Regions from separate parts of the Luteibacter sp. 3190 genome, predicted to be linked through region 2. Evidence: predicted binding sites of a transcription regulator. Region 2 holds the regulator's gene; the other holds the start of a gene.
The links. Region 2 encodes FliA, which starts transcription of late flagellar genes. Its sites were predicted from a motif close to TAAAGTTTNNCNNNCNNNGGCCGATAA; they were not measured.
Positions count from the first base shown of each region.

Region 1: J2X58_RS01330 (chemotaxis protein CheW) is a predicted target of FliA. The motif match lies at 3,625-3,651, and genes of this name have one in related genera.

Region 1 covers NZ_JAVDUO010000001.1:275,116-290,395, reverse strand. The annotation lists gene cheD (chemoreceptor glutamine deamidase CheD) at 1-453, opposite strand, end outside; gene J2X58_RS01340 (protein-glutamate O-methyltransferase CheR) at 450-1,319, opposite strand; gene J2X58_RS01335 (methyl-accepting chemotaxis protein) at 1,323-3,038, opposite strand; gene J2X58_RS01330 (chemotaxis protein CheW) at 3,060-3,575, opposite strand; gene J2X58_RS01325 (chemotaxis protein CheA) at 3,999-5,966, opposite strand; gene J2X58_RS01320 (response regulator) at 6,007-6,369, opposite strand; gene J2X58_RS01315 (STAS domain-containing protein) at 6,380-6,697, opposite strand; gene queA (tRNA preQ1(34) S-adenosylmethionine ribosyltransferase-isomerase QueA) at 6,776-7,819, opposite strand; gene J2X58_RS01305 (response regulator transcription factor) at 7,920-8,522, opposite strand; gene J2X58_RS01300 (sensor histidine kinase) at 8,519-9,655, opposite strand; gene J2X58_RS01295 (sensor histidine kinase) at 9,652-10,833, opposite strand; gene J2X58_RS01290 (ABC transporter permease) at 10,873-11,652, opposite strand; gene J2X58_RS01285 (ABC transporter ATP-binding protein) at 11,649-12,560, opposite strand; gene J2X58_RS01280 (aminotransferase class III-fold pyridoxal phosphate-dependent enzyme) at 12,775-14,277, shown strand; gene J2X58_RS01275 (PsiF family protein) at 14,450-14,764, shown strand; gene upp (uracil phosphoribosyltransferase) at 14,896-15,280, shown strand, end outside.
Region 2 covers NZ_JAVDUO010000001.1:2,099,461-2,114,740, reverse strand. The annotation lists gene fliR (flagellar biosynthetic protein FliR) at 1-190, shown strand, start outside; gene flhB (flagellar biosynthesis protein FlhB) at 187-1,329, shown strand; gene flhA (flagellar biosynthesis protein FlhA) at 1,332-3,440, shown strand; gene flhF (flagellar biosynthesis protein FlhF) at 3,535-4,872, shown strand; gene J2X58_RS09535 (P-loop NTPase) at 4,937-5,812, shown strand; gene J2X58_RS09530 (RNA polymerase sigma factor FliA) at 5,809-6,540, shown strand; gene cheY (chemotaxis response regulator CheY) at 6,601-7,002, shown strand; gene J2X58_RS09520 (protein phosphatase CheZ) at 7,011-7,652, shown strand; gene J2X58_RS09515 (chemotaxis protein CheA) at 7,661-9,703, shown strand; gene J2X58_RS09510 (flagellar motor protein) at 9,705-10,445, shown strand; gene motD (flagellar motor protein MotD) at 10,442-11,446, shown strand; gene J2X58_RS09500 (ParA family protein) at 11,446-12,234, shown strand; gene J2X58_RS09495 (hypothetical protein) at 12,234-12,806, shown strand; gene J2X58_RS09490 (chemotaxis protein CheW) at 12,803-13,243, shown strand; gene J2X58_RS09485 (DUF2802 domain-containing protein) at 13,364-13,771, shown strand; gene J2X58_RS09480 (TMEM175 family protein) at 13,790-14,428, opposite strand; gene J2X58_RS09475 (hypothetical protein) at 14,673-15,233, shown strand; gene J2X58_RS09470 (translocation/assembly module TamB domain-containing protein) at 15,215-15,280, opposite strand, start outside.

The sequences.
Region 1 (15,280 bases), 1.8 Mb from region 2:
CTGCACGAAGGCGATGTTGCGCTGGCCGATGTCGGTCATGGTGGCGAGGACGCGCCCTCCCCCGAAGATCTTCACTTCCAGGTCGTCGCGACGACCGCCCGCCTTGAGGATCGCGTTGATCAGCTGCTCCATGGCGTCGTTGCCATAGCGCGCCGCGCGACCGATCGTGGAGCTCCAGCTGTCGCGCTCGCCTGCGGGTTCCGGCAGCATGAAATGGTTCATGCCGCCGATGCGCCGGCGCGCGTCGCGGACGCAGGCCGACACGCACGAGCCGAGCACCGTCGAGATCATCTCCTCCTGCGTGCTGACGTAGTACTCGCCCGGCAGGATCTTGACCGTGACCACTTCCTGGGCGGGATCCCAGAAACGGCGGACGTGCTCGAAGCCGGGCAGCACGCTCTTGGGATCGAACCCCGCGAAGGTGCGCGGCTGTGCCGCGAACGCGTCGCTCATGGCCGCTTCCGGTAGACGGTGCGGCCGATCAGGTCGAAATCGTCGGACAGGCCGTACATCGATTCGGAGTGGCCGAGGAACAGGTAGCCGCGCTCTTCCAGCTTGCCCGCGTAACGGGCGAACAGGCGCTGCTTGGTCGGTTTGTCGAAGTAGATGACCACGTTACGGCAGAAGATCGCGTCGAACCGGCCCTGCATGGGCCAGTCATGGAGAAGGTTGAGCGGCTGGATCGTCACCAGCTCGCGCACGCGCGGGTGCACCTGCACGAAGCCGTCGAACGAGCCTTCGCCGCGCAGGAACCAGCGCTTGCGCCGCGCGTCGCTCACGCCGCCGAGCCGATCGATCGGATAGACGCCCTTGCGCGCCGCCGCCAGCGCCTGCGGCGAGAGGTCGGTCGCGAGGATCTTCGCGTCGATGCCCGCGCCGCTGCGTTCCAGCGCCTCGGCGAGCACCATCGCGATGGCGTAGGGTTCCTCGCCGGTGGAGCAGCCCGCCGACCAGATGCGCAGACGACCGCCGCGTTTTTCTTCGAGCCAGCGCGGCAGGAGTTCGTCGACCAGCAGGTCGTAATGGTGCATCTCGCGGAAGAACGACGTCACGTTCGTGCTGATGCAGCTGGCCAGCTCGCCCAGTTCCGCGTCCGGATCGCGGCGCAACAGGTCGCAGTAGTCGGCGAACCCGGCCAGCCCCAGCGCGCGCAGCCGGCGGAGCAGCCGCCCCTGGACCAGCTGCCGCTTGTGGTCGCCCAGCGAGATGCCGCAGTGCTGGAGCACGAATTCGCGCAGGAACGCGAACTCGGCTTCACCCAGGCTCGGTCCCGCGCCCGCCAGACCGGCGGCATCGCCGTTGTCGACGAGCGCGTTCATCGATCAGAACTCCTTCCACACCCCGGCGTCGGCCGACTCGGCGACCGGACGCGGAGCGCGCGGCGCCGGTGCGCTGCGGACGGCGGCGAACACGGTTTCCATTTCTTCCTGCGCGGCGTCCTTGCGCGGCGCGCGCGCCGTCGTCGCACCCGCCGCCTGGCCGGTGATCTGGAAGAACGCGACCTGGCGGCTGAGCTCGGTCGCCTGCTCGTGCATGGCACGGGCGGCGGCCGCCGATTCTTCCACCAGCGCGGCGTTCTGCTGGGTCATCTCGTCCATCTGCAGCACGGCGTGGTTGACCTGGTCGATGCCGGCCGACTGCTCGGAGCTGGCGGCGGCGATCTCGGCGACGATGTCGGTCACCTTCTTCACGCTGTCCACGATCTCGGCGAGCGCCTTGCCCGACTGGTCGACCAGTTCGGAACCGGCGGCCACCTTGCTGGCGCTGTCGTTGATGAGGCCCTTGATCTCCTTGGCGGCACCCGCCGAACGCTGCGCGAGATTGCGCACCTCGGTGGCGACGACCGCGAAGCCGCGGCCCTGCTCGCCGGCGCGGGCGGCTTCGACGGCCGCGTTGAGCGCCAGCAGGTTCGTCTGGAAGGCGATTTCGTCGATGAGGCTGACGATGTCGGAGATCTTCTTGCTGGAGGTGTTGATCTCGCGCATGGCGACGACCGTCTGCGCGACGACTTCGCCGCCGCGCTCGGCCTGTTCACGCGCACCGCGGGCGAGCTGGTTGGCGTGGCTGGCGTTCTCGGCGTTCTGCTTCACCGTGGAGGTCATTTCCTCCATCGACGACGCGGTTTCCTCGAGGCTGGAGGCCTGCTCCTGCGTGCGCTGCGAGAGGTCGTCGTTGCCGCGCGAGATCTGCTGCGCTGCGGTGCTGACGGAACCGGCGCCATGGCGCACTTCCGAGACGATGGCGCTGAGACGCTCGTCCATCGCGCGGAACGCGCCCTGCAGCTGGCCGAGCTCGTCGCTGCGCGTGACCTGCACGTCGTGGCCCAGCTTGCCCTCGGCGATGAGGTGCGCGACGGAGACGGCGTGCGAAAGGGTGCGGATGATCGAGCGGACCACGAGCGCGGCGATCAGCAGACAGACCACGAGGCCCACACCGAGCGAGACGATGCTGATGGCGCGGATCGTCTTGTACTGCGCGGTCTCCTTCGCGAAGATCGCGGCCGCTTCGTCGCGCTTGGCCTCGACGAGCTTGCTCAGCTGCGACTGACGATCCATGAGCAGCGGGCGCACCTGCAGCTCGAGCACGTCCGTCGCACCCTGGTCACCCTGGTTCAGGGCGTCGACCATGTCGGCCTTGGCCTGGGCGTAGTCGTCGTTGGTCGCCTGCCATTTCTCGTAGAGCTTCTTGATGTCAGCCGACATCGGTACCTTGAGGAACTCCGCCTTCGTCGCGTCGAGGTCCGCCTGATACTTCTGGAATTCGGCGACCTTCTGCTTCACCTGATCGGCGTTGCCGACCTTGGCCGCGCCCTCGCCCAGCACCACGAACGACATCAGCGAGCTGGTGTTGATGCGGGCGAGCATTTCCGACGGGACGAGTTCTTCCTCGTAGACCTGACGCATGCCCTCGTTCTGGAAGTGCATGGCGCCGAGACCGACGGCCGCGCCGCCCAGGAGCATGAGCGTGAGCAGGCCGAGCACGCCATACAGGCGGCCACGTACGGTCATCGCGGGGAGCTTGAACTTGAACTTCTTCATCACGATTCCAATCGGCAGGCGTCAGGCGACGGCTTTGACTTCGGGAGAGGCGAGGGCCGCCTCGAGCATCTGCGCATCCTGCGGCTGGAGAAGGCGATCGACGTCGAGCAGGAGCACCATGCGCTCGCCCACGGACGTCAGGCCCTTGAGGTATTCGGTATCGACGGTGGTGCCCATGTCCGGCACCGGACGGACGGCGCCGGGCAGGACCTCGACCACGTCGGAAACGGCGTCCACCACCACGCCGAACTGGCGGCCGGCGACCATCACGATCACGCAGACGGTGGTCGCGGTGTACTCCTCGCGCGCCAGGCCGAAGCGCAGGCGGAGGTCGAGCACGGGGACGATGGCGCCACGGAGGTTGAGGACGCCCAGCACGTAGGACGGCGCCTGGGGAATGCGGGTGACCGGGGTCCAGCCACGGATCTCGCGGACCGCGAGGATGTCGACCCCGTATTCCTCGTTACCGAGGGTCACGGTCAGGTACTGCGCGGCCTCGGCGGTCGCGTCGATGGCGCTGTTGACTGGCTGGTTCATGTCTTTCCCACGGCGGATCAGAGCGGCGGTGTAACCCCTTACCTGTGGGGTATCGGCCGCGGCAGGCCGGACTTGAGGAGTAATCTCAATGGCAGGGCGCTCCGCGACACGCTGTGGGAGCGGCCCTGGCCGCGACTGCTTTTGGCGAAGAGCCGCAGGACCTGTTGCTTCCGGCGAGAAGCGGTCGCGGCCGGGTCCGCTCCCACAACACCCGCAGGGCCTGTTGTTCCCGGCGAGGAGCTGGCCGGGGCCGTGCGTCAGGTAGCCGCGGAGCCGTTGATTTCTGTGGGAGCGGACTTGGCCGCGGCTGCTTTTGGCGAAGAGCCGCAGGGCCTGTTGCTTCCGGCGAGAAGCGGTCGCGGCCGGGTCCGCTCCCACAACACCCGCACGAAGAGCTGTCGCGGCCGGGGCCGCCTTGCGCGGTCAGGCGGCTTTGCGGCGGGACTGCATGCGGACGAGGCCGGTGACGTCGGCGATGAGGGCGACGGAACCGTCGGCCAGGATCGTGGCGCCGGAAATGCCCGCGACGCGGCGGTAGTTCGCCTCGAGCGATTTCACGACCGCCTGCTGCTGGCCGATCAGTTCGTCGACGAAGAGGCCGATCCGGGTGCCCTCGCCTTCCACCACGATGACGATGCCCTCGTCGATCGCGCGGCGCTGGCCGTCGCAGCCGAATACGTCGTAGAGGCGGACGATCGGCAGCCAGTGGTCGCGGAAGCGGAAGAGCTCGCCGCCGCCGGCGACGCTACGCACGGCGTCCGGCTTCACCTGCACCGATTCCACGATGGAGACCAGCGGAACGATGTAGGTTTCGGCGCCCACGGCGGCGGTGAGGCCGTCGATGATCGCGAGCGTGAGCGGAAGCGTGATCGTGAACGTGGTGCCGCTGCCGTGCACGCTGCGGATGGCGACCGTGCCGCCGAGGTCCATGACGTTGCGGCGAACGACGTCCATGCCCACGCCACGGCCCGAGAGATCCGTGGTCGCGGCGGCGGTGGAGAAACCCGCTTCGAAGATGAGTTCGGCAACGGCGTCGTCGGACATGCCGTCGCCCGACGCGATGATGCCGCGCTGCACGGCCTTGGCGACGATGGCGTCGCGGTTCAGGCCCGCGCCATCGTCGGCCACTTCGACCACGATGGAGCCGCCACGATGGAAGGCCTCCATGCGCAGCGTGCCGGTGTCGCCCTTCCCTGCCGCGAGCCGCTTCGCGGGCACTTCGAGGCCGTGGTCGATCGCGTTGCGGACGAGGTGGACGAGCGGATCGCCGATCTTCTCCAGCACGGTCTTGTCGAGCTCGGTGGTCTCGCCGCGCAGGTCGAGGACGACCTTCTTGTCGAGCTTCTGCGCCAGGTCGCGGACCAGGCGCGGGAAGCGGTTGAAGACGGTGCTGATGGGCAGCATGCGGATGCTCATCACGCTTTCCTGCAGCTCGCGCGTGTGACGCGACAGCTGGGCGAGGCCCTGGCGCAGCATCTCCAGCTGCGAGGCGTCCACGCCGTCGTGGAACTGGCTGAGCATCGACTGCGTGATGACCAGTTCGCCGACGAGGTTGATGAGGGTGTCGATCTTTTCGATACCCACGCGGACCGAACTGGCCTCGCTGCTCGCCGCGACCTCGCGGACGGCGCGCGGCGAGGCGGCCGGGACAGCCGCCGGAGCGGCGACGGCGGCCGGCGCGGCGATGCGCGGCACGATGGACAGGTCGCAATCGCCGTCGACCCAGTCGAACACGCCTTCCACCGCCACGCGCTTCGCGCCGGCGTCGAGGCCGAGCGTCCACCCGAGGTAGGACGACGACGCGTCCATGTCGGCCAGCGCAGGCAGATTGCTGGCGTCGCACGTGACCCGCAGCGGCCCGAGCGTCGCCAGCTCGCGGAACATGCGCGCGGGATCGTTGCCCGTCTTGAGCAGGTAATCGAACGGACGGAACGCGATGTCCCAGCCTTCGATCTCCTCGGCCGCGGCGGCCGCCTTCGCGACGACCGGCGCGGCCGTGCCGCCCGAGACCATCGCGGACAGCTCGGCGAGCAGCGCCTGGCTCTCCGGCGTGGCGGCCGGCTGGCCGGCCATCGACAGCGCGAGCATGTCGCGCACGGTGTCGCCCGAGCGAAGCAGCAGCTCCACGACGGCCTTTTCCATCGGACGGCGGCCGCTGCGAACCTCGTCCATCAGGTTCTCGGCCACATGGGTGAAGGCCGCCACGTCGGTGAAACCGAACGTGGCCGCGCCGCCCTTGATCGAATGGGCGGCGCGGAACACGACGTTGATCAGTTCCGGGTCCGTCGCGCCCTCGTCCAGTGCGAGGAGCGCCTGCTCCATGGCGTCGAGGCCATCGAGGCTTTCCTCGTGGAACGCCTTGTGGAATTGCGCCAGATCGACTTTGGACATGAGGGTGGAGCCTTCGGTTGCCGGAACGTGGACGGGTGGATCAGCCGAGCACGCGGGCGACGGTGGCCAGCAGCTGGTCGGGGTCGAACGGCTTGACCAGCCAGCCGGTCGCGCCGGCGGCCTTGCCTTCCATCTTCTTCTCCGGATTCGACTCGGTGGTGAGCATCAGGATCGGCACGCCGCTGTAGCCGGCCATCGTGCGCATTTCACGCACCATCGAGATGCCGTCCATCACCGGCATGTTCACGTCGGCCAGCACGAGGTCGAATTTGGCGCCGCGCGCCGTGTCGAGCGCGGCCTGGCCGTTGTCGGCCTCGTCGACGTCGTGGCCGGCGCCGCGCAGGGTGAAGGCCACCATGCTGCGCATGGAGGCCGAGTCGTCTACCGCAAGAATCTTTGCCATGAGTGCACCTTCAGTTCACGCCGGCGTCGGCCGGCAGTTCGATCAAAGCGGTGAGGTCGAGCGCGGCGACGCCGCGGCGCAGCGTGTCACTGACACCGTCCCACGCCACGGGAACGCCCGCGGCGCGCGCGTCGCGCGAAAAGGCGGCCAGCACCTGGAGGCCGGCCGTGTCGACCTGGGCGACGGCGCCGGCATCGATGCGGACCGGCTCGCCGGCCGCGAGGGCGGCGAGCAGCGTCTCGCGCAGCGCCGGGGCGGCCGCGATGCGCAGGTCGGCATCGAGCGCGACCGGCTCGCGGGGAGCGTCTTTGGGAGATTTCTTCGCCATCGTCCGTACCGTGGAGCCCCGTGGCGCACATCGCCATGGGGTCGTTCGGTGGGCTTATCGGCGGCGGGAAGGAAAGCTTTAGGCGGCTGGCGTCGCGGGCTTCGGCAGGATCAGCATCGCGTCGCCGTAGGAGAAGAAGCGGTAGCGCTGCAGGACCGCGTAGCGGTAGGCGTCGAAGATCGCTTCCTTGCCCGCCAGGGCCGAGACGAGCATCAGCAGGGTCGACTGCGGCAGGTGGAAGTTGGTGATCAGGGCGTCGACGCTGGTGATCCTGTAGCCCGGGAAGATGAAGATCTGCGTCTCGCCCGCGAACGGCCAGAGCACGCCCTCGACCGTGGCGCTTTCGAGCGCGCGCACGACGGTGGTCCCGACCGCCACGACGCGGCCACCGGCCGCGCGCGTGGCGCGGATCTTCTCGACCAGGGCGGCGCCCACGTTGAGCCATTCGCGATGCATCACGTGGTCGCGGATGTCGTCGGCGCGCATCGGCTGGAACGTGCCGGCGCCCACGTGGAGCGTGACGTAGCCCATCTCGACGCCGCGCGCCCGCAGGCGGTCGAGCAGCTCCTCGTCGAAGTGCAGGCCGGCGGTGGGCGCGGCGACGGCGCCCGGCTCGCGCGCGAACACGGTCTGGTAGCGCTCCTTGTCGGCCTCCTCCGCGCCGCGCTCGATGTACGGCGGCAGCGGCATCTCGCCCAGCCGCGAAAGCAGGCGCTCCAGGGGCTCGTCGCCCTCGAAGCGGAGCAGGAAGAATTCGCCCTCGCGGCCCAGCACGGTGACCATGCTGCCGTCGGCGAGCTCGATCCGTCCGCCTTCCTTGGGCTTCTTGCTGACACCGAGCTGCGCGCGGGCCTCGTGGGCGCCCGTCACCCGCTCGATCAGGATCTCGACGGCGCCGCCGGACTCCTTGCGGCCGTAGAGGCGCGCCGGCAGCACGCGGGTGTCGTTGAACACCAGCAGGTCGCCGGGGCGGAGCATCTCGGGCAGGTCGGTGAAGCGGCGGTCCTTCTTCGTGTGCGCCTCGACATCCACCACCAGCAGGCGGCTTCCCGACCGGCGGGCGAGCGGCGCCTGCGCGATGAGTTCGGGCGGGAGGTCGAAATCGAAGTCGGATCTTTTCACGGGACGGCCGGGCGGCGGAACGGTGGCCGCATTATCGCCTATCGGGCCGACTTCGGTTTCGCTCCGGCCGTTCGCGCGCCAGCGCGCTTCCCAGGCCCGTTCAGAGCCAGCCCTTCTGGCGGGCCAACCGGTACGCCTCGATGCGGTTGGCCGCGCCCAGCTTGCCGATGGCCTCGGAGAGGTAGTTCCGCACGGTGCCGTGCGACAGGTTGAGCTGGCTGCCGATGTCGCTCGCCGAGTGCCCCTCCCCCGCCAGGCGGAGCACCTGGCGCTCGCGGTCGTTCAGCGGATCGGCGTCCGACCAGGCTTCCAGCGCCAGTTGCGGATCGATGGCGCGGCCGCCCCGGTGCACGGTGCGCAGCGCGTCGGCGAGTCCCTCGGCCGGGGCGTCCTTCAGGAGGTATCCGCCCACGCCGGCGTCGAGCGCGCGGCGAAGAAAACCCGGGCGCGCGAACGTCGTCACGATGATCACCTTCACCGGCAATTCGTGCCGGCGGATGCGCTGGGCGAGTTCGAGGCCGGTGAGTCCGGGCATCTCGATGTCGGTGACGAGGACATCAGGCTTCAGGCGCTGGACCTCGCGCCATGCCGCCTCGCCGTCGGCCGCGGACGCGAGCACCTCGATGTCGGACTCCAGGTTCAGCAGCGCGGACAGGGCGCCGCGCACCATCGCCTGGTCTTCGGCGAGCAGCACGCGGATCATGCGATGCGCTCCATGCGACCGGCATGGCCGGGAACATCGATGGACAGCACCGTGCCCTGTTTCGGAGGCGAATCGATCGCGAGCCGCCCACCGATCTGGCGCATGCGCTCGCGCATGCCCGACACGCCGTTGCCGTGCGCGGCGAGTCCGCCGCAGCCGTTGTCCGTGATGCGCATCGCGAAGTCCTGCCCCTTGCGTGAAATGACGACGTGCGCCTCGGTGGCGCGCGAGTGACGATGGATGTTGGTGACCGCCTCGCGCAGCACGAGCGACAGCGTTGCCTCGGTGGACTGCGGCAGGTCGAACCCGTCCGGTAGCTCGGTATGCAGCGCGATGCCCGACGCTTCCAGCATCAACCGGGCCGAGACGAGCTCGCTGGCGAGGTCGCCGGCGCGCAACCCGGTCACGGCGCTGCGCACTTCGGCGAGCGTGTGGCGGGCGACGCGCTCCACCTCCTCCATCTCCTGTTGCGCACGCGCGGGATCGGCGAGCGCGAGGCGCCTGGCCAGTTCCGATTTCAGTGTGATCAGCGACAGCGTATGGCCAAGCAGGTCGTGCAGGTCGCGCCCGATGCGCTCGCGCTCCGCGAGCGTCGCGAGCCGCCGCACTTCCGCCTGCGACAGACGCAGCTCCGCGTCGCGCCGCGCGCCACGCACGTAGAGGAAATTGCTGAAGCCCGCGGCGAGCGACACGCCGAAGACGACGAGCACGTGCACCTGGGGCACATGGAACAGCATCACCCACACCTGGGTGACGAGGGTGGCGACCAGCGTACCCAGCAACCAGACGCGCGCGCGGCGGGCGTAGGCGAGCAGCGTCACGCCGATCACCACGTAGCCCACCGACACCGGATTGACGGGCCACAGGGTGAAGCCGAGCAGCGTGATCATCGCCGCGTTGAACGGCAGCCTCGACAACGGCGCCGCATAGACGCTGACGTAGCACACGAGGTAGACGGGAATGGAGATGAGCGTCGGCGCCATCCAGTCCCAGTCGAATCCCTTCACCGCCAGCGGCGCCTGGATGAGGGCGACCAGCCAGAACACCTGCAGTCCGCCCTGCCAGCGCAGGTAGACCGGCGAGCGCAATCCGCCCAGCAGGGAGTCGCGGTGAGGTGGCGGCACGCGGATCACGACGCGAGCCTGTCGTGGGTGCCCGGCAGCACCGCGGGCTGCGGCGGCAGCGCGCGATCCTCGGGCCTCAGGGGCACTTCGATCCGCAACGACGTCCCCTTCCCCTGGCCCGATTCGAACGCCAGCGTTCCGCCGAGCGAACGCACGCGCTCGCGCATGCCGCAGATGCCGTTGCCTTCGTCGCCGGTGACGCCGCGGCCGTCGTCCCGCACGGTGAGGATGCAGGTGCGCGCATCCACCACGAGGCTTACTTCGGCATACGTGGCACGCGCGTGGCGATGGATGTTGGTGACGGCTTCGCGCAGGACGAGCGCCAGCTGATTGTCGATCCGCGCAGGCACGTCGGGCAGGTCGTTCGCGTAGACGAACTCGATCTGCGAGCTGATCAGGAGCAGCCGCGCCGCGGCCAGTTCCGCGACGAGGCCCGAGGCGCGGATGCCCGTCACGGCGGAACGCACCTCGGCCAGCGCGTGCCGCGCCACCTGCTCCGCCTCTTCGACCTCGCGCTTCGCGGCGACCGGATCGCGATCGGCGAGACGCCGGGAAAGCTCCAGCTTCAGCGTGATCAGCGAAAGCGTATGCCCGAGCAGATCGTGCAGGTCGCGGCCGATGCGCTCGCGCTCGGCGGTCGCGGCGAGCCGGCGGATCTCGTCGTGCGACAGCTTCAGTTCGACGTCGCGCTCCGCGTTGTAACGGTAGACGACGTTGATGGTGCCGACGCCGAAGGCGATGAACGACACCGTCGCGATCGCCGCGTACGGCCAGTGCACGACGAACCAGGCGATGGCGACGAAGCCCGCGAGCACTGCCGCCATGCTGGCCAGGCAGCGACGCGGCGCGCCGTCGAAGCCCAGCATCGCGCAGGCGTAGATGACGTAACAGCCGCCGCCACTGGCGTTGAAGCCCATCGTCGCGTAACCGAGCAACGCCACGAGGAGCGCGAGCCACGGGGCCATGGCGACGGGGCGCAGGTACGCCTGCGCGTACAGGAAGAGGAACATGGGGAACGACAACGCCGTGGCCAGGATCCAGTACGGCCCGATGTCGTTGCGGAAGACGAGGTCACCGAAGACGTACACCGTCCACACGAGGTGGAACATGCTCGCGATGCGCAGCCTCGGCTGCCCGCGAAAGCGGCTCCACAACGAACCCGGCGCCGGCCGGAACCACGAGCGCATCGTCGACGTCCCCCCAGTGAGCCGAGCCGTCATGCTACTTCAACCGTGCCGGCGCAGGCGACGCGTCGCCAGCGTGACGAAGACGACCGTGTAGCCGGCCAGGACCGCGACATGCGGCCAGGGCGCATCCGTGCCCAGGCCGACGGCACCGAGCGCGAGCCGGTCGAGGTGATACGCCGGCCACAGCGGCGCGATCGCCTGGATCGCGGAAGGCATGATCGACAGCGGGAACCACAGCCCGGACAGGAACGCCATCGGCAGGTACACGAGGTTGACCACGCCTGGCGCACCCTGCCCCTTGATCAGCGTGGCGATCAGCAACCCGAGCGCCGCGAACGGCAGCACGCCCAGGACCTCCAGCAGGAAGAACGCGGCGATGCGCGGCGCGGCGAGGTGCACGCCGGCGACGAAGATCGCGAGACACAGCATGATCGCCGACACGATGGCCGCGACCAGCACCGCCATGGCCATCTTGCCGATCAGGTAGGCGCCCGGCGGCATCGGCAGCGCGCGTTTCAGCGTGAGCAGGCCGGTGTCCCGTTCGAGCGCGAGCGAGACGCCGAAACCGAACAACCCGGGCGCCATGACGCCGAACGTGCCGTACGACGCGAGCAGATAACGCGGTGCGTCCGGCCCGTTCGCGTGGCCGAGGAAGACCCCGAACATGAGGTAGAACACCGACGGGAACAGCAGCGTCGGCAGGAGGAATCCGGGATTGCGCAGGTAGCGCAGGCATTCGGCCCGCGCTTCCTCGACGTACGCGGCGACGTTGCGGCCCGCGCTCATGACGGGCGTGGCGACGCTCTCGATGGTGGTCATGCGGCCTCCTGCGCGGCGGCGGATTCGCGGGTGATTTCCTGGAACGCTTCGGCAAGGCCGGCGCGTCGCACTTCGAGTTCGGCGAGCGACGGATCGGCGTCCAGCAGACGGCGCACGACCCCTTCGGCATCCGCGGTCGCGACGGTCAGGCGGCCCTGCTGGACGTCGACGGAGACCACTCGCGGCCAGCGCGCCACGTCGGCCGCATCCAGCGCGGTGACGCAGCGGATGCGACGCAGCGCGACGTGGGCACGCAACGCGTCGACGCTGCCTTGCGACACCACGCGCCCCTTCGCGATCACGCAGACGCGGTCGGCGAGCGCCTCGGCCTCTTCCAGGTAATGCGTCGTCAGCACCACCGCGCAACGTTCCTTCAGCATCTGGCGGATCGCCGCCCACAGGGACTGCCGCGCGTCGATGTCCATGCCGACGGTCGGTTCGTCCAGGAAGAGGATCTCCGGCCGGCCGACGATCGCCATGGCGAACTGCACGCGCCGCTGCTGTCCCCCGGACAGGGCACCGTAGCGCCGGGTCATCAGGTCGTCGACGCCGGCGATGGCGGCGCATTCGGCAATCGTGCGCGGTTCGGGGTAATAGCTCGCGGTCAGCCTGAGCAGTTCGGCCACGCGGAGCGTGTCCGGCAGGACGGCGGACTGGAGCATGACGCCGATCCGCCGCCGTGCCGCGATATCCTGCGGATCGCGACCGAAGAGCGTCACGGCCCCCGCGTCGGCGCGATGCAGACCGAGCAGCAACGCGATACTGGTGCTCTTGCCCGCGCCGTTCGGACCGAGCAGCGCCACCAGCTCGCCGCGGTGGATGTCGAGGTCGATGCCGTCGAGCGCGACGATGTTCCCGTAGCGCTTGCGGACGCCGGCCAGCCTTGCGATGCACGTGTCTTGGTTCATGGGCCCCTCCTTGCGTTGCAACATATTCCCGCGCAAGCCATTGGCGGCAGTCGCTTGCGTCATTGTGCGGATGTGACAACCGTCACCCGGGGGTTACGCGGCCAAAAACCGCATGCTATGCTGGGCCAATAATCCCTTTACATATAGATACTTAGCGGCCTCTTAAGGGATCGATCCAAGCCAGTGCCGCGTCATCCGGAAGAGGAGTGGGTCCATGGGCGTTATCGGTCATCTGCGCGAAATGCGCGAGTTCGGCGGCGCGCCGCGTACGACGGGTCTTTCCGATGACGTCGTCGAGGGCTTCGCCGCCCAGGATCCCTCGCTCGGTCGCGCCATCGACGAAGCGATCGCGCGCCATCGCGAACTGCGCGCCGACATGGCGGATTTCCTGCGCATGGACGAAGCCGAGCAGATCCTCGCTCTGCAATGCGGCGTCGTGAACTTCTATCCGGACGACGGCGTGAATCCGTACGTCCCCGCTGCCGCGCGCGGCCCGTGGATCGTCACGCTGAAGGGCGCCGTGATCCACGACGACGGCGGCTACGGCATGCTCGGCTTCGGCCACAACCCGGACGCCATCCTCGAGGCCATGTCGCGTCCGCAGGTGATGGCGAACGTGATGACCGCCAACGTGTCGCAGCTGCGCCTGTGCGAAGCGCTGCGGCGCGAACTCGGGCGCTCGCGTGGCGGCAGCCCGTATTCGCATTTCCTGTTCCTCAATTCGGGTTCGGAATCGGTGACGCTCGCCGGTCGCATCGCCGACGTCAACGCGCGCCTGATGACCGACGCCGGCGGCCGCCACGCGGGCCGTACCATCAAGCGCCTCGCGGTGAAGGGCGCGTTCCATGGACGCACCGAGCGGCCGGCGCTCTATTCCGATTCGTCGCGACGCAATTACCAGCAGCACCTGGCGAGCTTTCGCAACGAAGACAGCCTGATCACTGTCGAGCCGTACAACGTGGCGCAGCTCAAGGCCGCGTTCGCCGAAGCGGATCGCCAGGGCTGGTTCATCGAGGCGATGTTCCTGGAGCCCGTGATGGGCGAAGGCGATCCGGGCCGCGCCGTCACGCCGGAGTTCTACGCCGCCGCGCGCGAACTGACGCGCGAGCACGGCACCGTGCTGCTGGTCGATTCGATCCAGGCGGGCCTGCGCGCGCATGGCGTGCTGTCGATCGTCGATTACCCGGGCTTCGAATCGCTCGACCCGCCGGACATGGAAACCTTCTCGAAGGCGCTGAACGCGGGCCAGTACCCGCTCTCGGTGCTCGCGGTCACCGATCGCGTCGCGGGGCTCTACCGCAAGGGCATCTACGGCAACACCATGACGGCGAATCCGCGCGCGCTCGACGTCGCGCTCGCCACGCTGGGCGAACTCACCGACGAGGTCCGCGCCAACATCCGCGATCGCGGCCAGGAATTCGTGAAGAAGATCGAGCAGCTCAAGGGCGAACTCGGTGGCCTGATCACCAAGGTGCAGGGCACCGGCCTGCTCTTCTCCTGCGAGCTGTCGTCGGAGTTCAAATGCTTCGGCGAAGGTTCGACCGAGGAATACATGCGCGAACGCGGCATCGGCGTCATCCACGGCGGCGCGAATTCGCTCCGCTTCACGCCGCACTTCCGCGTCACCAGCGCGGAGGTCGACCTGATCGTGGACGAGATCCGCCACGCCCTGACCGAAGGGCCGCGCCGCAGCGCCTCGGCGGACAAGGCGGCCTAGCCAGCCGCGTGCGTTGTAGGAGCGCGCCCTGCGCGCGACATGTGTTGGGGCCATGAGCCACAGGGCCTGTCGCGCCTCGCGAAAACATGTCGCGCGCAGGGCGCGCTCCTACCACGCGGGATCGCGCTAAGCTCTGGCCGCCGGACTGCCCGGCGTCACGTAGGGGTTCGCCATGCGTACGCAGCTTCGTGTCCTCGCCGTTTCTTCTCTCCTCTGCTTCGCCGCCGGTGCGCTCGCCGCGCCCCAGCAGGCGGCCGGAAAGAAAGACCTCACGCCACAACAGCAGCGCATGAGCACCTGCAATGCGCAGGCCGCCGGCAAGTCGGGCGACGCGCGCAAGGCGTTCATGAGCAGCTGCCTGAAGGGCGAGCAGCCCGCGAAGGCCTCCCAGCAGGAAAAGATGAAGACCTGCAACGCCGACGCTTCGGCCAAGAGCCTCAAGGGCGACGAGCGGAAGACCTTCATGAGCAGCTGTCTGAAGGGCTGAGTCAGGGGTTCGGGGGTGGGGGTCGGGAAGTGGGGGCCGCACGGCCGTTCGCGGGACCACACCCCACTCCCCGTCCCTCTTGTCTCGCCTATGGGACAATCGACCACCCGTCCGCCACACGACCCGCGCGCATGAAGATCGTCGAAGTCCGTCACCCCCTCATCCAGCACAAGCTCGGCCTCATGCGTCGGGCCGGCATCAGCACGAAGGAGTTCCGCGAGCTGGCTTCCGAGGTCGCCGCGCTGCTCACGTACGAGGCGACGGCCGACATGGAGACCGAGTGCAAGACCATCGACGGCTGGGCGGGCCCGGTCGAGGTGACGCACATCAAGGGCAAGAAGGTGACGATCGTGCCGATCCTGCGCGCCGGCCTCGGCATGCTCACGGGCGTGCTGGAGATGATCCCGGCGGCGAAGGTGAGCGTGGTCGGCCTGCAGCGCGACGAAGACACGCTGGAACCCGTGACGTACTACGAGAAGCTCAGCGGTGGCATGGACGAGCGCACGGCGATCATCG
Region 2 (15,280 bases):
CCTCGGCTTCGGCGCGATCAGCCGTTCGGCGCCGTCCATGAACCTGTTCGCGGTGGGCTTCCCGATCACCATCTGCCTCGGCCTGCTGGCCGTCTGGCTCGCCCTGCGCGCGCTCCCGGGCGCGTTCGATTCGCTGCAGACGGACGCGTGGGACACCATGCGCCAGCTCATCGGGAGGCCTTCCCCGTGAGCGAGAGCGAAAAGGACGACCGCACCGAAGCCCCTAGTGAAAAACGCCTTCGCGAAGCGCGCGAGAAGGGCGATCTGCCGCGTTCGCGCGATCTGTCGACCGCGATCGTCGTCCTCTCGGGCGTCGCCACGCTGATCGCCTCGCGCGACCAGATGTCGGTCCACGCCGCGAACATCATGCGCGTGGGCCTGAACTACGGCCGCGACGACCTGTTCGCCACGAACGGCCTGTACCGGGCGCTGATGACCGCCGCGCTGGAGGGCCTCAAGCTGCTCGGACCCGTCTTCGCCGTGACCATGGTCGCCGCGGTCGCGGCGCCGGCGGTGATGGGCGGGCTGAATTTTTCCACCAAGGCGCTGGCCCCGAAATTCGATCGCCTCGACCCGATCAAGGGCTTCGGCCGGCTCGTGTCCGTCAACGGTCTGGTCGAGCTGGGCAAATCGGTGCTCAAGCTCATCCTGATCGGCGGCGCCCTAGCGTGGTTCCTGCTGCGCTCCACGCACGACATGTACAGCGTCGGCACCGGCCCGGTCGCGGACGGGATCGCCAAGGCGTTCGGCATCTTCGGGCACGCCTCGCTCGTCTTCGGCTGCGCGCTCGGCGCCATCGCACTGGTGGACGCTCCCTGGCAGAAGTTCAGCTTCACCAAGAAGATGAAGATGACGAAGCAGGAAGTGAAGGACGAGCACAAGGAGAACGAGGGCAGTCCCGAGCTGAAGTCAAAAATCCGCCAGATGCAGCACCAGATGGCGCGTCGCCGGATGATGGAAGACGTGCCGACGGCCGACGTGATCGTGACCAATCCGACCCACTTCGCTGTCGCCCTGAAATACGACGAAAACCGCATGGGAGCGCCGCGCGTGGTGGCCAAGGGCATGGACGTCATCGCCCAGCAGATCCGCGATATCGGTGGTGGCGCGAAGGTTCCCGTGGTCGAAGCCCCTCCGTTGGCACGCGCCTTGTATCACACGACGGAAATCGGACGCGAAATCCCCGCGGGGCTGTACGTCGCGGTGGCCCAGATACTGGCCTACGTGTTCCGGCTGAAGCAGGCGATCGCCATGGGCGACCTGCCGCCCGACCTGCCCCGGCAGGAGATCGACCCGGACCTCCTGGGTCCCTACAGAATGGATAACTGACGATGGCAGCTTCCCCCAGCTTCATGGGCACGTTCCGCCAGATTGGCCGCCGCGGCATCGCGGCGCCGGTGGCGATGCTGATCATGCTCGGCATGATGATGCTGCCCCTGCCGCCGTTCATGCTCGACCTGCTGTTCACCTTCAACATCGCGCTGTCGCTGGTGATCCTGCTGGCCACGATGTACGTGATGCGGCCGCTGGAGCTGGCGTCGTTCCCCACCGTGGTGCTGTTCGCCACGCTGCTTCGCCTGGCGCTGAACATCGCGTCGACGCGCGTCGTCCTGCTCCACGGCCACAACGGCCCGGGAGCGGCGGGCAAGGTGATCGAGGCGTTCGGCGAATTCGTCATCGGCGGCAACTTCGCCGTGGGTTTCGTCGTCTTCGCCATCCTGACGATCATCAACTTCGTGGTCGTCACCAAGGGTGCCACCCGCGTGTCCGAAGTGACGGCGCGCTTCACCCTCGACGCGATGCCCGGCAAGCAGATGGCGATCGACGCCGACCTCAACGCCGGTCTGCTGACGCAGGAGCAGGCGCGCGAGCGCCGGCAGGAGGTCCGCGAGGAAGCCGACTTCTACGGCTCGATGGACGGTGCCTCCAAGTTCGTCCGCGGCGACGCGACGGCCGGCATCCTGATCCTCGCGATCAACATCATCGGCGGCTTCTTCATCGGCATGCTCCAGCACGGCCTCTCGGCCGGCGAGGCGGCGCGCACCTATACGCTGCTGACCATCGGCGACGGCCTGGTGGCGCAGGTGCCGGGCCTGATGCTCTCGATCGCCACCGCCGTGATCGTCACCCGCGTGTCGAAGTCCCAGGAAATGGGCAAACACGTCATGGGGCAGCTGTTCGGCCAGCCGAAGGCGCTGGGCGTCGCGGCGGTCGTGCTCGGCACGATGGGCCTGATCCCGGGCATGCCGAACATCCCGTTCCTGATCCTCGCCGGCGTGGCCGGCTTCGGCGCGTGGAAGTTGCACCGCAAGCAGCTCGACGCGGCCGCGGGCATCGTGTCCGGCGCGGGCACGCCGGGTACCGAGCTGGCGCTCGAGTCGGCGCCGCCGGCCGAGCGTCTCGAACTGTCGTGGGAGGACGTGGCGCAGGTCGACACGATCGGCCTGGAGGTCGGCTACCGCCTGATCCCGCTCGTGGACAAGGCGCAGGGCGGCGAGCTCATGGCGCGGATCAAGTCCGTGCGTCGCAAGCTTTCGCAGGAACTCGGCTTCCTCGTGCCGTCGGTGCACATCCGCGACAACCTCGACCTCGTGCCCCACGGCTATCGCATCTCGCTGATGGGCGTGCCGATGGGCGAAGCCGAGATCCACACCGAGCGCATGCTGGCGATCGATCCGGGCCGCGTGCACGGCACGATCAACGGCATCGCCACGCGCGATCCGGCCTTCGGCCTCGACGCCGTCTGGATCGAGCCGGGCCTGCGCGAGCACGCGCAGACGCTGGGCTACACGGTGGTCGATCCCGCCACCGTCATCGCGACGCACCTCTCGCACATCCTGCAGAACCACGCGCACGAGCTCATCGGCCACCAGGACGTCCAGCAGCTCCTCGACCGCCTCGCGCAGCAGACCCCGAAGCTCGTGGAAGACCTGGTGCCCAAGCGCCTGTCGCTCGGCGCGGTGGTCAAGGTGCTGCAGAACCTGCTCGCCGAGCGCGTGCCCATCCGCAACTTCCGCGGCATCGTGGAATCGCTCGCCGAGCATGCGGGCCAGAGCCAGGATCCGGGCGTCCTCGCCGCCGCGGTGCGCGTCACCCTCGGCCGCCAGATCGTGCAGGAGATCGCGGGTCTCGGCACGGAAGTGCCTGTCATTACTTTGGCGCCGGATCTCGAACAGATCCTGCTGCAGTCGCTCCAGGGTGGCGGTCCCGCCGGCGCCGCGGTCGAGCCGGGTCTGGCGGACCGCCTCCAGCAGTCGGTCGCGGAGGCCTCGCGGCGGCAGGAAGCGGCCGGGGAACCGGCGGTGCTCCTGGTGTCGCCGGCGTTGCGTCCATGGCTTTCGCGCTTCACGCGTCATGTGGCCCAAAACCTGCATGTACTCGCCTACAACGAGGTTCCGGACAACCGGCGCGTCAAGCTGGTGACGGCCCTCGGGCGATAGGACTTGAGACGTCGCGCGGAGAACGCGGGGCGCAAGCGGAAGAAACTGATGGCGTCCCCGCGACGGGCGCCAGGACGAAGACAGGATCGAAGGCATGAAAATCAAACGATTCGTTGCTCCCGACATGCGCCAGGCCATGCGCCAGGTCCGTGACGAACAGGGTCCCGACGCGGTGATCCTGTCGACGCGTCGGATGGACGACGGTATCGAGATCATCGCCGCCCTCGATTACGACGAGGCCCTGGTCCGCGAGGCCGGTTTCGGCATCGACGCGCCGGCGCCGAAGCGCGAAGAGGCGCCGATCCGCGCCCAGCGCGACGAAGCCGAGCGCGCCGCGCGCATCGACCAGGCCCGCGCCGCGACCGCCGCCGCCGTGGAACGCGCCGCGAAGGCGGGCCTCGCCGGGACGGGCAACGCGCCGCAGCGTCAGTCCAGCGCCGCGCTCGCCGCGAGCGTCGCCGACGTGGTCCGCGCGGCCACGGTCGCCCCGGCCAACGATGCCGCCGTCAACGGCGTGCGCGCCGAGATCAACAACCTGCGCGAGATGCTCGAAGTGCAGCTCTCGACGCTCGCCTGGAATCAGATGGACCGCGACCAGCCGCTGCGCGCCCGCGTGCTGCGCGAGATGACCCGTCTGGGCATCGACGGCGACGTCGCCCGCTCGCTCAGCGCCGAACTGCCGCCGGGCATGACGGCCGAGCAGGCGCGGTATCTGCCGCTCGGTATCCTGTCCCGTCACATTCGCACGTCGGGTCGCAACTTCGACACCGTCGGTGGCGGCGTCACCGCGCTGGTCGGCACCACTGGCGTCGGCAAGACGACGACCATCGCCAAGCTCGCCGCGCGCGCGGTGCTTCGCCACGGCGCGTCGAACGTCGCCCTGATCAGCGCCGACCAGTACCGCATCGGCGCCGGCGCCCAGCTTGAGCATTACGGCCGGTTGCTCGGCGTGCGCGTGTTCAACGCCCACGACGCCACCAGCCTGCGCAACGTGCTGTTGCAGCTGCGCGGCCGTCATACCGTGCTGGTCGACACCGCGGGCCTCGCCGGCAACGATCCCAAGCTGCAACAGCAGTTCGAGACGCTGCGCGCGACCTCCGACGTCCGCGTCTGCCTGGTGCTCGCCGCCAACGCGCAGGCGCAGGCGATCGACAACGCCATCCGCGCCTATGCGCCGCTGGCGCCGCAGAGCGCGATCCTCACCAAGCTCGACGAAGCGCCGCTGATCGGCGGCGCCCTCTCGGCGGTGATCCGCCACGGCATGCCGCTGGACTACACCACGGATGGTCAGCGCGTGCCCGAAGACATCGCCACGGCCGACGCGCGCAAGCTCGTCTGCCTGGCCGCACAGCTCCTCAAGCAGCGCAACGACGAACCCGACGACGCCGTCCTGGCCGAACGGTTCGGCCTCTCACCCCCGGCGATGGCCTGACCGGCCGCGCCGCGCCCGCCCGACTCCCTGCGTGACTCCGTCCCATTCCTGCAGTGATCTTTCTATGAACACACACGTCGATACGACCCAGGCCGCCGGCCTCAACTGGCTCGCCGACCGCCGGCCCACCCGCAGCATCGCGATCGCGGGCGGCAAGGGCGGCGTGGGCAAGACCACGGTGGCCGTGAACCTCGGCATGGCCCTGGCCATGGGCGGGCGCGACGTGCTGTTGCTGGACGCCGACCTCGCGATGGCGAACATCGACGTGCTCCTCGGCCTCCAGCCCACGCGGCACCTCGGGCACATGCTCGAAGGCGAATGCGCCATCGAGGACCTGGTGCTCCCGGCCGCGCACGGCCTGAAGGTCATCCCGGCCACGTCCGGCGCCCGTCGCATGGCCCAGCTGCCGAACATCGAGCACGCCGCGGTCATCCGCGCGTTCGACGAGTACACGTTGCCCCCCGAATACCTGATCGTCGACACGGCCGCCGGCATCTCCGACAGCGTGTCGATGTTCGCCGCGGCGTCCGACGAGGTGGTGGTGGTGGTCTGCGACGAGCCTGCCTCGCTGACCGACGCCTATGCCCTGATCAAGGTCATGAGCCGCGAGTTCGCGGTCAACCGCTTCCGCATCGTGGCGAACATGGTCCGGCACGCCCAGGAAGGCCGCCAGCTGTTCGAGAAGCTGTCCCGGGTCACCAACCGCTTCCTCGACGTGTCGCTCGATTTCATGGGGATGGTGCCGCACGACGAGTACCTGCGCCAGGCCATCCGCCGCCAGGCGGCGGTCGTCGACGCCTGGCCGAGCAGCCGCTCCGCGGTCGGATTCAAGAATCTGGCCAGGTCGGTCGATACATGGGGTGAACCCGAGCCCCGCGCGCAGGGCCGTATCGGTTTCTTCGCCGAACGGTCCCACCTGGGGGGAGGGCTGCCACTGTGAGTGTCGCGACCGAATACCTGGAGATCACGCGGATTCCGCCTGACCAACTGGTGAGGACTCACGCGCCGCTGGTGCGCCGCATCGCCTATCACCTGATGGGCAGGCTGCCGCCAAGCGTGGATGCTAACGACCTCATGCAGGCCGGGATGATCGGACTGCTCGAGGCCGCGAGGAATTATTCGCCGACTCGCGCGGCCAGCTTCGAAACCTATGCGGGCATCCGCATACGTGGCGCCATGCTGGACGAACTGCGCAAGACGGACTGGACCCCGCGCTCCGTCCACCGGAAGTTGCGCGAGGTGGCGGAGGTGACGAGGCAGATCGAAAACGAGACGGGCGCGGATGCCGAAGACGCGGAAGTGATGAAGCGGCTGGGCATCGACGCCATGGAATACAACCAGATCCTGGCCGACGCGGCGAGCGCGCGGTTGCTGAGCCTGACGGCGCCCGAAGGCGACGAGGGCGCGGCGATCGACGTCGCGGACCCGGACGCCACGGGCCCGGAAGGATTGTTCGAGCAGGAAGGCCTGCGCGACGCGCTGGCGCAGTCCATCGACGGACTGCCCGAGCGCGAGAAGCTGGTCATGTCGCTGTACTACGATGAAGAACTCAACCTGAAGGAAATCGGTGCGGTGCTGGGGGTGAGCGAATCGCGGGTGTGCCAGATCCATGGCCAGGCCCTGATCCGCCTCCGTGCTCGCATGTCGGGTTGGAAAGACAAGCATTGACGGCATCCCGGTGCCGTCGCCGGTAAGAAGCACGCGCGGTCAGCAAGGCGGAGACGAGTTTTGGACAAGAACATGAAGATCCTCGTGGTGGACGATTTCTCCACCATGCGACGCATCGTCAGGAACCTGCTGGTGGAGCTCGGCTTCACCAACACCCTGATCCAGGAAGCCGAAGACGGCAACGCGGCCCTCGCAATGCTGCGCTCGCAATCCTTCGACCTCGTGGTCACCGACTGGAACATGCCCAACATGACGGGCATCGAGCTCCTGCGCGCCATCCGCGCGGACGCCGCGCTCAAGGCGTTGCCGGTGCTGATGGTCACCGCCGAGAACAATCGCGACCAGATCATCGCCGCCGCGCAGAGCGGCGTGAACGGCTACGTCGTGAAGCCGTTCACGGCCGTCACGCTGAAGGAAAAACTCGACAAGATCTTCGAGCGGCTCGCCGCGGCCGCCGGCTAAGGATGACCATGAACACGATGCTTTCCAGCGGCCGCGACGTCGCCCCCGAACTGCGCGAACTCTTCGAGGCCGACGACAGCGTGGCCTTCGAGCACGCGCTCGACAACCTCCTGCGCACGCGCGAGCAGCACATCTTCCTCGCGCTCGGTCACCTCGCGCGCGACCTGCACGAGTCGGCACGCCGCCTTGCCGCCGATATCTCCACCGACGGCGTCCCGGGCAACATGAGCGACGCGCGCAAGCATCTGCGCGACGTCCTCGAGATGAGCTCGCAGGCGGCCCACCGCACGCTCGACTTCAGCGAGAAGCTGCGCCCCCAGGCGCAGGCGCTGGCCCGCCAGGCCGACGAGGTGCTCGTGCTCGACCAGGCCGATCCGGCGTTCGCCAGCAACGCGACGGCACTGGCCGTGCGCGTGGGCGACTTCGCGCAGAGTTGCGACATCGGGTTCGGCGAAATGGTCGAAGCCCAGTCCTGGCAGGACCTCTCCGGCCAGCGCGTGGCGCAGGTCGAGGCGTTCATGGCGAAGGTCGAATCCTCGCTCGTGGAGCTGGTGCGGCTCACGGGGTCGCTCGCGGGCGGCGCGGCACCGGCGGCCGACAAGGTCAGCCAGGACGAAGTGGACCGCCTGCTCAGCGAATTCGGGTTCTGAGCGCGCTTATGAGCGTGGAGCTGGACAACGAGCTTCTCAACGTCTTCCTCATCGAGGCGCGGGAACTGCTCGAGAGCCTGGGCGAACAGCTGGTGGACCTCGAGTCCACGCCCGGCGACGTCGAACTGCTGAACGCGGTGTTCCGCGCATTCCATACCGTCAAGGGTGGCGCGGGCTTCCTCGGCCTCAATCCGATGGTCGAGCTGTGCCATCGCGCGGAAGATCTCCTCAACGAGGCCCGCAACGGCGCGATCGTGCTCGATGCGGGCTTCATGGACGCGCTGCTGGAATCGCTCGACCTGCTCAACGACATGATGCGCGCCGCCGACGGTGGCGTGCCGATCGAAGCCGCGCCTCGTTCGCTGCTCGATCGCCTGCTCATTCCCGGCCGCGCGGCGACGGCGGCACCGGTGGCGCTCGCGGCACCCGTGGCGGTCGCCGCCAGCGCACCCGCGCGCGCGCACGATCCGATCGAAGACGAATTCGAGGCGATGCTCGACGCCGCCCGCAGCGATCGGGCGCCCACGCCGGCACCGTCCGGCACCATTTCCGACGACGAGTTCGAAGCGCTGCTCGACTCGCTTTACGGCACGGCTGCGCCGGGCTCCGAGCCCGTCGGCGTCGTTCCGGCACCGGTGGTTGAGGCTCCGGCGCCAGCCACCGACCCGAACGCCATCAGCGACGACGAATTCGAGGCGCTGCTCGACAGCCTGCATGGCACGGCCGCGCCCGGCACCACGCCGATTGCGGCGCCCGAGCCGCTTGCGCCGGCGGCGGTGGCAGCGACCGCGGCGCCCGTCGCCCCGGCTCCCGCGTCCAGCACCGACGACACATCGGCGAAGCCGAAAGCCGCGACCGAAAAACGCGGCGCCCAGACGGCCGACACCACCGTCCGCGTCGACACGCACCGCCTCGACGGTCTCGTCGACGCCGCGGGCGAACTCGTGCTGGTGCGCAACCGCCTGAGCAACCTCGCGCCACGCGGCACGAACGATCCCATGGAGCGCGCGATCGGCGAGCTCGAGCGCGTGGCCGAAGATCTGCAGAACGCCGTGCTGCGCATGCGCATGCAGCCGGTGGGCAAGCTGTTCTCCCGCTTCCCGCGCATCGTGCGCGATCTTGCCCGCCAGCTCGGCAAGGAGATCGAGCTCGTCACCGAGGGCGAGGACACCGACATCGACCGCACCGTGGTCGAGGCCCTGGCCGATCCGCTGGTGCACCTGCTGCGCAACGCCGTCGACCACGGCATCGAGATGCCCGACGCGCGTGCCCGCGAGGGCAAGCCGCGCGCCGGCACGGTGCGCCTCGCGGCGGGCCAGTTCGGCGACCGCATCGTCATCACCGTCACCGACGACGGCAAGGGCATGGATCCCGAGGTCCTGCGCCGCAAGGCGGTCGAAAAGGGGCTGATGGACGAGGAGCAGGCCGCGCGCCTCGACGAGCGCGAGTGCTACGAGATCGTGTTCCGCCCCGGCTTCTCCACGGCGAGCCAGGTTTCCGACATCTCCGGCCGCGGCGTCGGCATGGACGTCGTCAAGACCAAGATCGTCGAGCTCGGCGGCACGTTGTCGATCGACTCGCGCGTCGGGCACGGCAGCACGGTCCGCCTCTCGGTGCCACTCACGCTCGCGATCCTTCGCGTGCTGATGGTGCGCGTGGGCGACCGTCTGCTCTCGCTGCCGATGTCGAACGTCGCCGAGGTCTTCGAACTCGTTCCCGGCCAGATCCAGGAACTGGACGGACGCATCGTCGCGGCCCACCGCCAGCGCGCGCTGCCGCTGGCCGACCTCGGCCGCTGGGCCGGCGCGGCGGGGAAGGGCGGTCACGTCGTCGTGGTGCAGATCGGGCACCAGACGCTCGGCTGCCTCGTCGACGAGGTGCTCGGCCGCGAGGACGTCATGGCCAAGCCGCTCGGTCCGTTTCTCAAGGATGTTCCCGGCGTCGCCGGCGCGACCATCACCGGCGACGGCCGGATCGCGCTGGTGCTGGATCTCGCAGGCCTCGCCGACGACGGCGGCCAGGTGCTGCCCTCGCTAAGGATGGCTGTCTGACATGGATATCGTGAGCGTCGTCGGGACGATCCTGGCCTTCGTGGTCATCATCGTGGGAACCATCCTCAAGGGGTCGAGCCTCGACGCCCTGTGGAACCCGGCGGCCTTCGTGATCGTCTTCCTCGGCACGTTCGCCGCGCTGCTCGTGCAGACGCCCGGGGCGGTGCTCAAGCGTGCGTGGAGCATGCTGCCCTGGGTGTATCGTCCGCCCGACATCGAGTCGGAGAACCTCGTCAGCCGCATCGTCGGCTGGAGCGAAATCTCGCGCCGCACGGGCCTGCTCGGTCTCGAGCCGGCCATCGAGCGTGAGACCGATCCGTTCATCCGCAAGGGCCTCCAGCTGCTGGTCGACGGCACGGAACCCGACGCCATGCGCTCGGTGCTCGAAGTGGAAGTGCTCGCGCGCGAGCACACCGACATCGAAGCCGCCAAGGTCTTCGAGAACGCCGGCGCCTATTCCCCCACGATGGGCATCATCGGCGCCGTGATGGGCCTGATGTCGGTCATGCAGAACCTCGCCGAACCGAGCAAGCTCGGCCACGGCATCGCGGCGGCGTTCGTCGCCACCATTTACGGCATCGGCCTCGCCAACCTTTTAGCGCTGCCGATGGCCTCGCGTCTGAAGGGCCTCGCCCGCCAGCGCTCGCAGATGCGCGAGATCCTCGTCGAGGGTCTGGTTTCGATCGCGCAGGGCGACAACCCGCGGCACATCGAGAGCAAGCTGCAAGGGTTCCTGTCGTGAAGCGACGGCACCACGAAGAACACATCAACCACGAACGCTGGGCGATCCCCTACGGCGATCTGATCACGCTGCTGCTCGCCTTGTTCGTGGTGATGTACGCGGTGTCGGCCGTGAACGAGACCAAGTTCCGCGTGATGGCGCAGTCCATCAACGAGGCATTCAACGGCACCGGCAAGGTGATCGAACCGATCCGCGACGCGACGCCGGCCGCGCAGGTGCCGCTGCCGAACCAGTCGCGCTCGCCGACGGCAGCGCCGATCGCGAAGATCGACGTACCGATCCCGCCGCGCAACCTGCCGTTGCCGGGACACGAAGGCGCGGCCGCCGAGCGCCAGGACGCCGCCAACGTCAATACCGCCACCGCGGCGAACACCACGGTGGGCAAGACCGAGAACGCCAGCCTCAGCCAGATCTCCGATGAAGTGAAGCGTGCGATGAAGCCGCTGATCGACAAGAGCCTCGTCAGCGTCCGGCAGACCCCGGACTGGCTGGAGATCGAAGTGCGGACGGACATCCTGTTCCCCGTCGGCGTGGCGAAGCTGCAGCCCGCCGCGGAAGACGTCCTTCGCAAGCTCGCGGGCATCCTCGCGCCGTTTCCCAACGCGATGCGCATCGAGGGCTACACCGACAACACGCCGATCGCGACCGCGCTCTTCCCGTCGAACTGGGAACTGTCGGCCGCGCGCGCGGCGACGGTGGCGCGACTGATCACCACCACGGGCGTGGATCCGCATCGTGTCGGCATCATCGGCTGGGGCGAATTCCGTCCGACGGCCAACAACGCCAGCGAAGAAGGGCGCAATCGCAATCGGCGCGTCCTGATCGTGGTGATGAGCGACAAGGCCGCGCCGGCGCGTTTCTACAGCGACGCCGACCGCGTCGATCTCGCCGGAGCGACACCGTCCACCACGCCACCCCCGGCCGCCACGGCCGCGACGGAGGTCGAGGCGCCCACCGCCGGCGCCGCGCGGCTCGCGGCCCCGGCCGGAGGAGCACGCTGATGCGCGTATGGGCGATCTCCAACCAGAAGGGCGGCGTGGGCAAGACGACCACCGCCGTCGCGCTCGGAAGCCTGCTCGCCGCCTCGGGCAAGCGCACGCTGCTGATCGACATGGATCCGCACGCGTCGCTGTCGGGATACATCGGCGTGGAAGGCGGTGCGCATGGCAGCGTTTACGATCTCTTCGGCGTGGGCGGCAACCCGCTGCCCGTCGGTACGCTCGTGCACGCGACCCCGTGGGATCGCCTCAGCGTGCTGCCGGCGTCCGCCGCGATGATCACGCTCGACCGCCAGCTCGGCACGCGAGCCGGGATGGGCCTGATCCTCTCGCAGGCGCTCGCGGAACTGGCACCCGATTTCGATCACGTGCTGCTCGACTGCCCGCCGACGCTCGGCGTGCTGATGGTCAACGCCCTCGCCGCGAGCGACCGCCTGCTGGTGCCGACGCAGACCGAGGCGCTCGCGCTCGCGGGCCTCGAGCGCATGCTGCGCAGCCTGTCGATGATCGAACGCTCGCGCGGCAAGCCGATGCCGCGCACCATCGTGCCGACCCTCTTCGACGCGCGCACGCATGCGTCGCGCGCCTGCCTCGCGCAGTTGCGCGAGCAATACGGCGACGTCGTCAGCGCAGCCGTCATTCCGACCGACACCCAGATCCGGGAGGCCAGCGCCGCGGGCGTGCCACTCGCCTCGTGGCCGGCCGCACGCCGCGGCGGTCTCGCTTATCGTCAGCTCCTCGAGGAGCTGCTGGCGCTGCCGGCGACCTCCGTCACGGACGCCGCCGCGTGATGCGCGCGATGCAGGACGCCGAGCAGATCGTCGCCGACTATTTGGCGGAACTGCTGACGCCCGTCGCCGCCGCCGCGCCCGCACCCGCCGCGGACGTGCAGGTCGTCGCCATCGAACCATGGAAGGCTGCTCCCCTGGGCGAGCCGATCGCCGCCGGCGATACGCGCTATCTGCTCTGCGTCGCCGCCGGCGTCAGGCTCGCGGTGCCCATGGCCGACGTCACGCATCTGCTGCCCATGCCGCCGTTGTCGCCGCCGAACTCGTCCAACCCCATCTGCCTCGGCCGCTGGCGCCATCCGAGCGGTGAGGCGCGTGTCGCCGACCTCGCCGCGGTGCTTTCGCCCGACATGGCCGGCGCGCCGGTCAGCACGCTGGTGATCCTTCGCGATCGTGTCTGGGCACTGGCCTGCGTGGTGGACGACGAGCCGGTCGATCTGCTGCCGGAAGCCATCCAGTGGCGCATCGGCGCCACCACGCGTCCGTGGCTGGCCGGCATGTCCCTCGAACCCAAGTGCGGCGTGGTCGGTACCACGGCGCTGGTGCAATGGCTGGAAAAGGAGCTGGGTCCGTGACCGAAACCCAAGGTGGCGCGTGGCTGGGCTTTTCGCTGAAAGGCCAGCGTTATGCGGTGTCGCTTGCGAGCGTTCGCGAAGTCATCCGTCCGGGCGACATCACGCCCGTTCCCGGTAGCCCCGACGACGTCCTCGGCATCGTCAACCTGCGTGGGCAGATCGTGCCGGTGCTGGACGGTCGCCGCCGCTTCGGCCTGGACGCCGCGACCGAAGTCGGCGCCGCGGAGAGCCAGCGCGTCATCGTCTTCGACGACAGCGGAAGCGTGGTGGGCATGCGCATCGACGTCATCGGGGACATGCTCACGTTCGCCGCCGACGAGGTCGCACCGCCGCCGCCAGGACGCGCCGAACGCCGCGACGACCCGGTCAGCGGTGTCATCACCCGCGACGACGGCTTCATCGCCCTGGTGGACGTCGCACGACTCTGCCGAGCCTGACCACGCACCGGATTCTTCGGCTGGGCCTTTCGGACAGCGCGGCGGCGTGCCGGCGACGATGCTTCGAAATCGCTCGGCATTGCGTTACCGTGTGCCGCGACCCAACGGAGTGCCGCCTGCATGAACGACGTCATCGGATACGTGTTGATCGCCCTGGCGATCCTCAACCTCTCCGGTCTGCTGTTGCTCTTCCGCCGTCTCGGTCATGCGTCGTCGCCGGCCGCGACCAGCGAACCCGTCGTCGCCGCTGCACCGGAACCGCTCGCGACCGACGAAGCGACCATCCCGACGGAGGCCCTCGCGGGCATGCTCCGCCGCCTCGACCACCGCCTGGGCGACATCGAGGATCAGGTCCGCCACACGCCGGCCGTCAGCATGGCGAGCGACGCCGGCGCCACGAACGACCGCGCCCTGGCGCTGGCGCAGCGCCTCGCACGGCAGGGTGCCACCCCGCAGGACATCGCCGAGACCTGCGGCATCTCGCTCACGGAAGCGGAGCTGCTGCACCGGCTGCATTCGCCGCGCTAGGCGGCGGCACCGACACCGCTATCCGGCGTTATCGAGAGCGGCGCCTTCCGCGGCGCGCTTCCTTCCACGCGCGAACAGACGCACGGCCAGCGGCATGAGCATGAGCGGCAGGTTGCTCGGACCGGGCCAGCGAATGGCCAGGAGTCCGGCGATCAGCGCCATCAACGGCAGCGCCAGCGTCCGGCGCAGCGTCATCGCGACCACGTCGGGGCTGACGTCCTCGCGCAGGAACGGCGCACGCAGGGCCCGCCGGATCAGGAGGTGCTGGAACAGTCCGGCGACCAGCAGGTTCCCCGCGTAGAACCATTCCGGGACCCGCTCCGCGGGATGCGTGCTCATCAACGCCGACGAGAACGGCATGAACGCGACCGCCATGAGCAGCAGCAGGTTCGGCCATACGATGCCCGGGTCGTAACGACGCAGCAGGCCGAACACACGATGGTGGGCGACCCACAGCGCGCCCACGACGAAGAAACTCAGCACGAAACCGATGAAGTGCGGCACCAGCTCGAGCAGCGCATGCGCCCAGGCGCCATCCGAGGCGTCGGCCGGATGGGGAACGTGGATTTCGATCACCAGCAAGGTGATGGCGATGGCGAAAACCGCATCCGAGAAAAACGTCAGCCGTTCGAGCTGCTGCTCCTGCGCGTGCGACATGCGATGACTCCCCCTGAGGTCAGCGCAGATGATCGCGCCGACGCCGGCCGAGGGGAAGTGCTGGCAGCCCGTGGGGCGCCTTCATCGACCGACGGAGGCACGCTTACGGAGAGCCGGCTCGGTGTGTCCTTCGTCACGGTGTCCGGCATCTGGAGCACTTTTCAGAATCCTTCCATATCGACCGGTCGTGCCCGCCGCTAGCTTCCGAAACCCTCGCGATGGGCGATGTGAAGGAAGGTGCATCATGCGGCAGATCATCACGGTCATGGCGGGCGTCGCTCTATCGGCCAGCGCGGTGGCGGCGGGCGCGCCGCGTGTCGACCTGACGCTGCAACACGTACCCATGGACGGACGACCGAACAACCTCCGGGTGGTGGCGACAAACCATGGGTCCGGCGATGCCTACGTCTTGACCTATCATTCGGTGTTCGCTCAGCCGGAGGGGCGTACGACAGGGCGCTGGATTGTACTGACCGACGAATCGGGCGCCGAAGTCCGCTATACCGGCCGCTCCGTACTGATCCGAAGTCCGGGGCCGATGAGCTACATGCGCATCCCACCAGACGCCAGCATCACTGCCGATGTCGATCTCGGTCGCGAGTACGCGCTATCCGAGGGTAGCGTCGTAAGTGCACGCGCGATGCTCGACGTGCTCGAAAGGGTTCCGATGCTTGATCGAGATGGCGAGCCGGAAGATGTACCGCATGAGCACGTGGATAGCGACGCGGTGGCGTTCCGCGTCGAATCGCTGCGCCAGGGCGGCGCTTCAGCGGCGCCGGTCGTCGGTCAGCGCTCCAGACGGTAGTTGAGGCTCGCCCGGCTGAAATCCGTGGCGTTCTGCGCTTCGAAGTT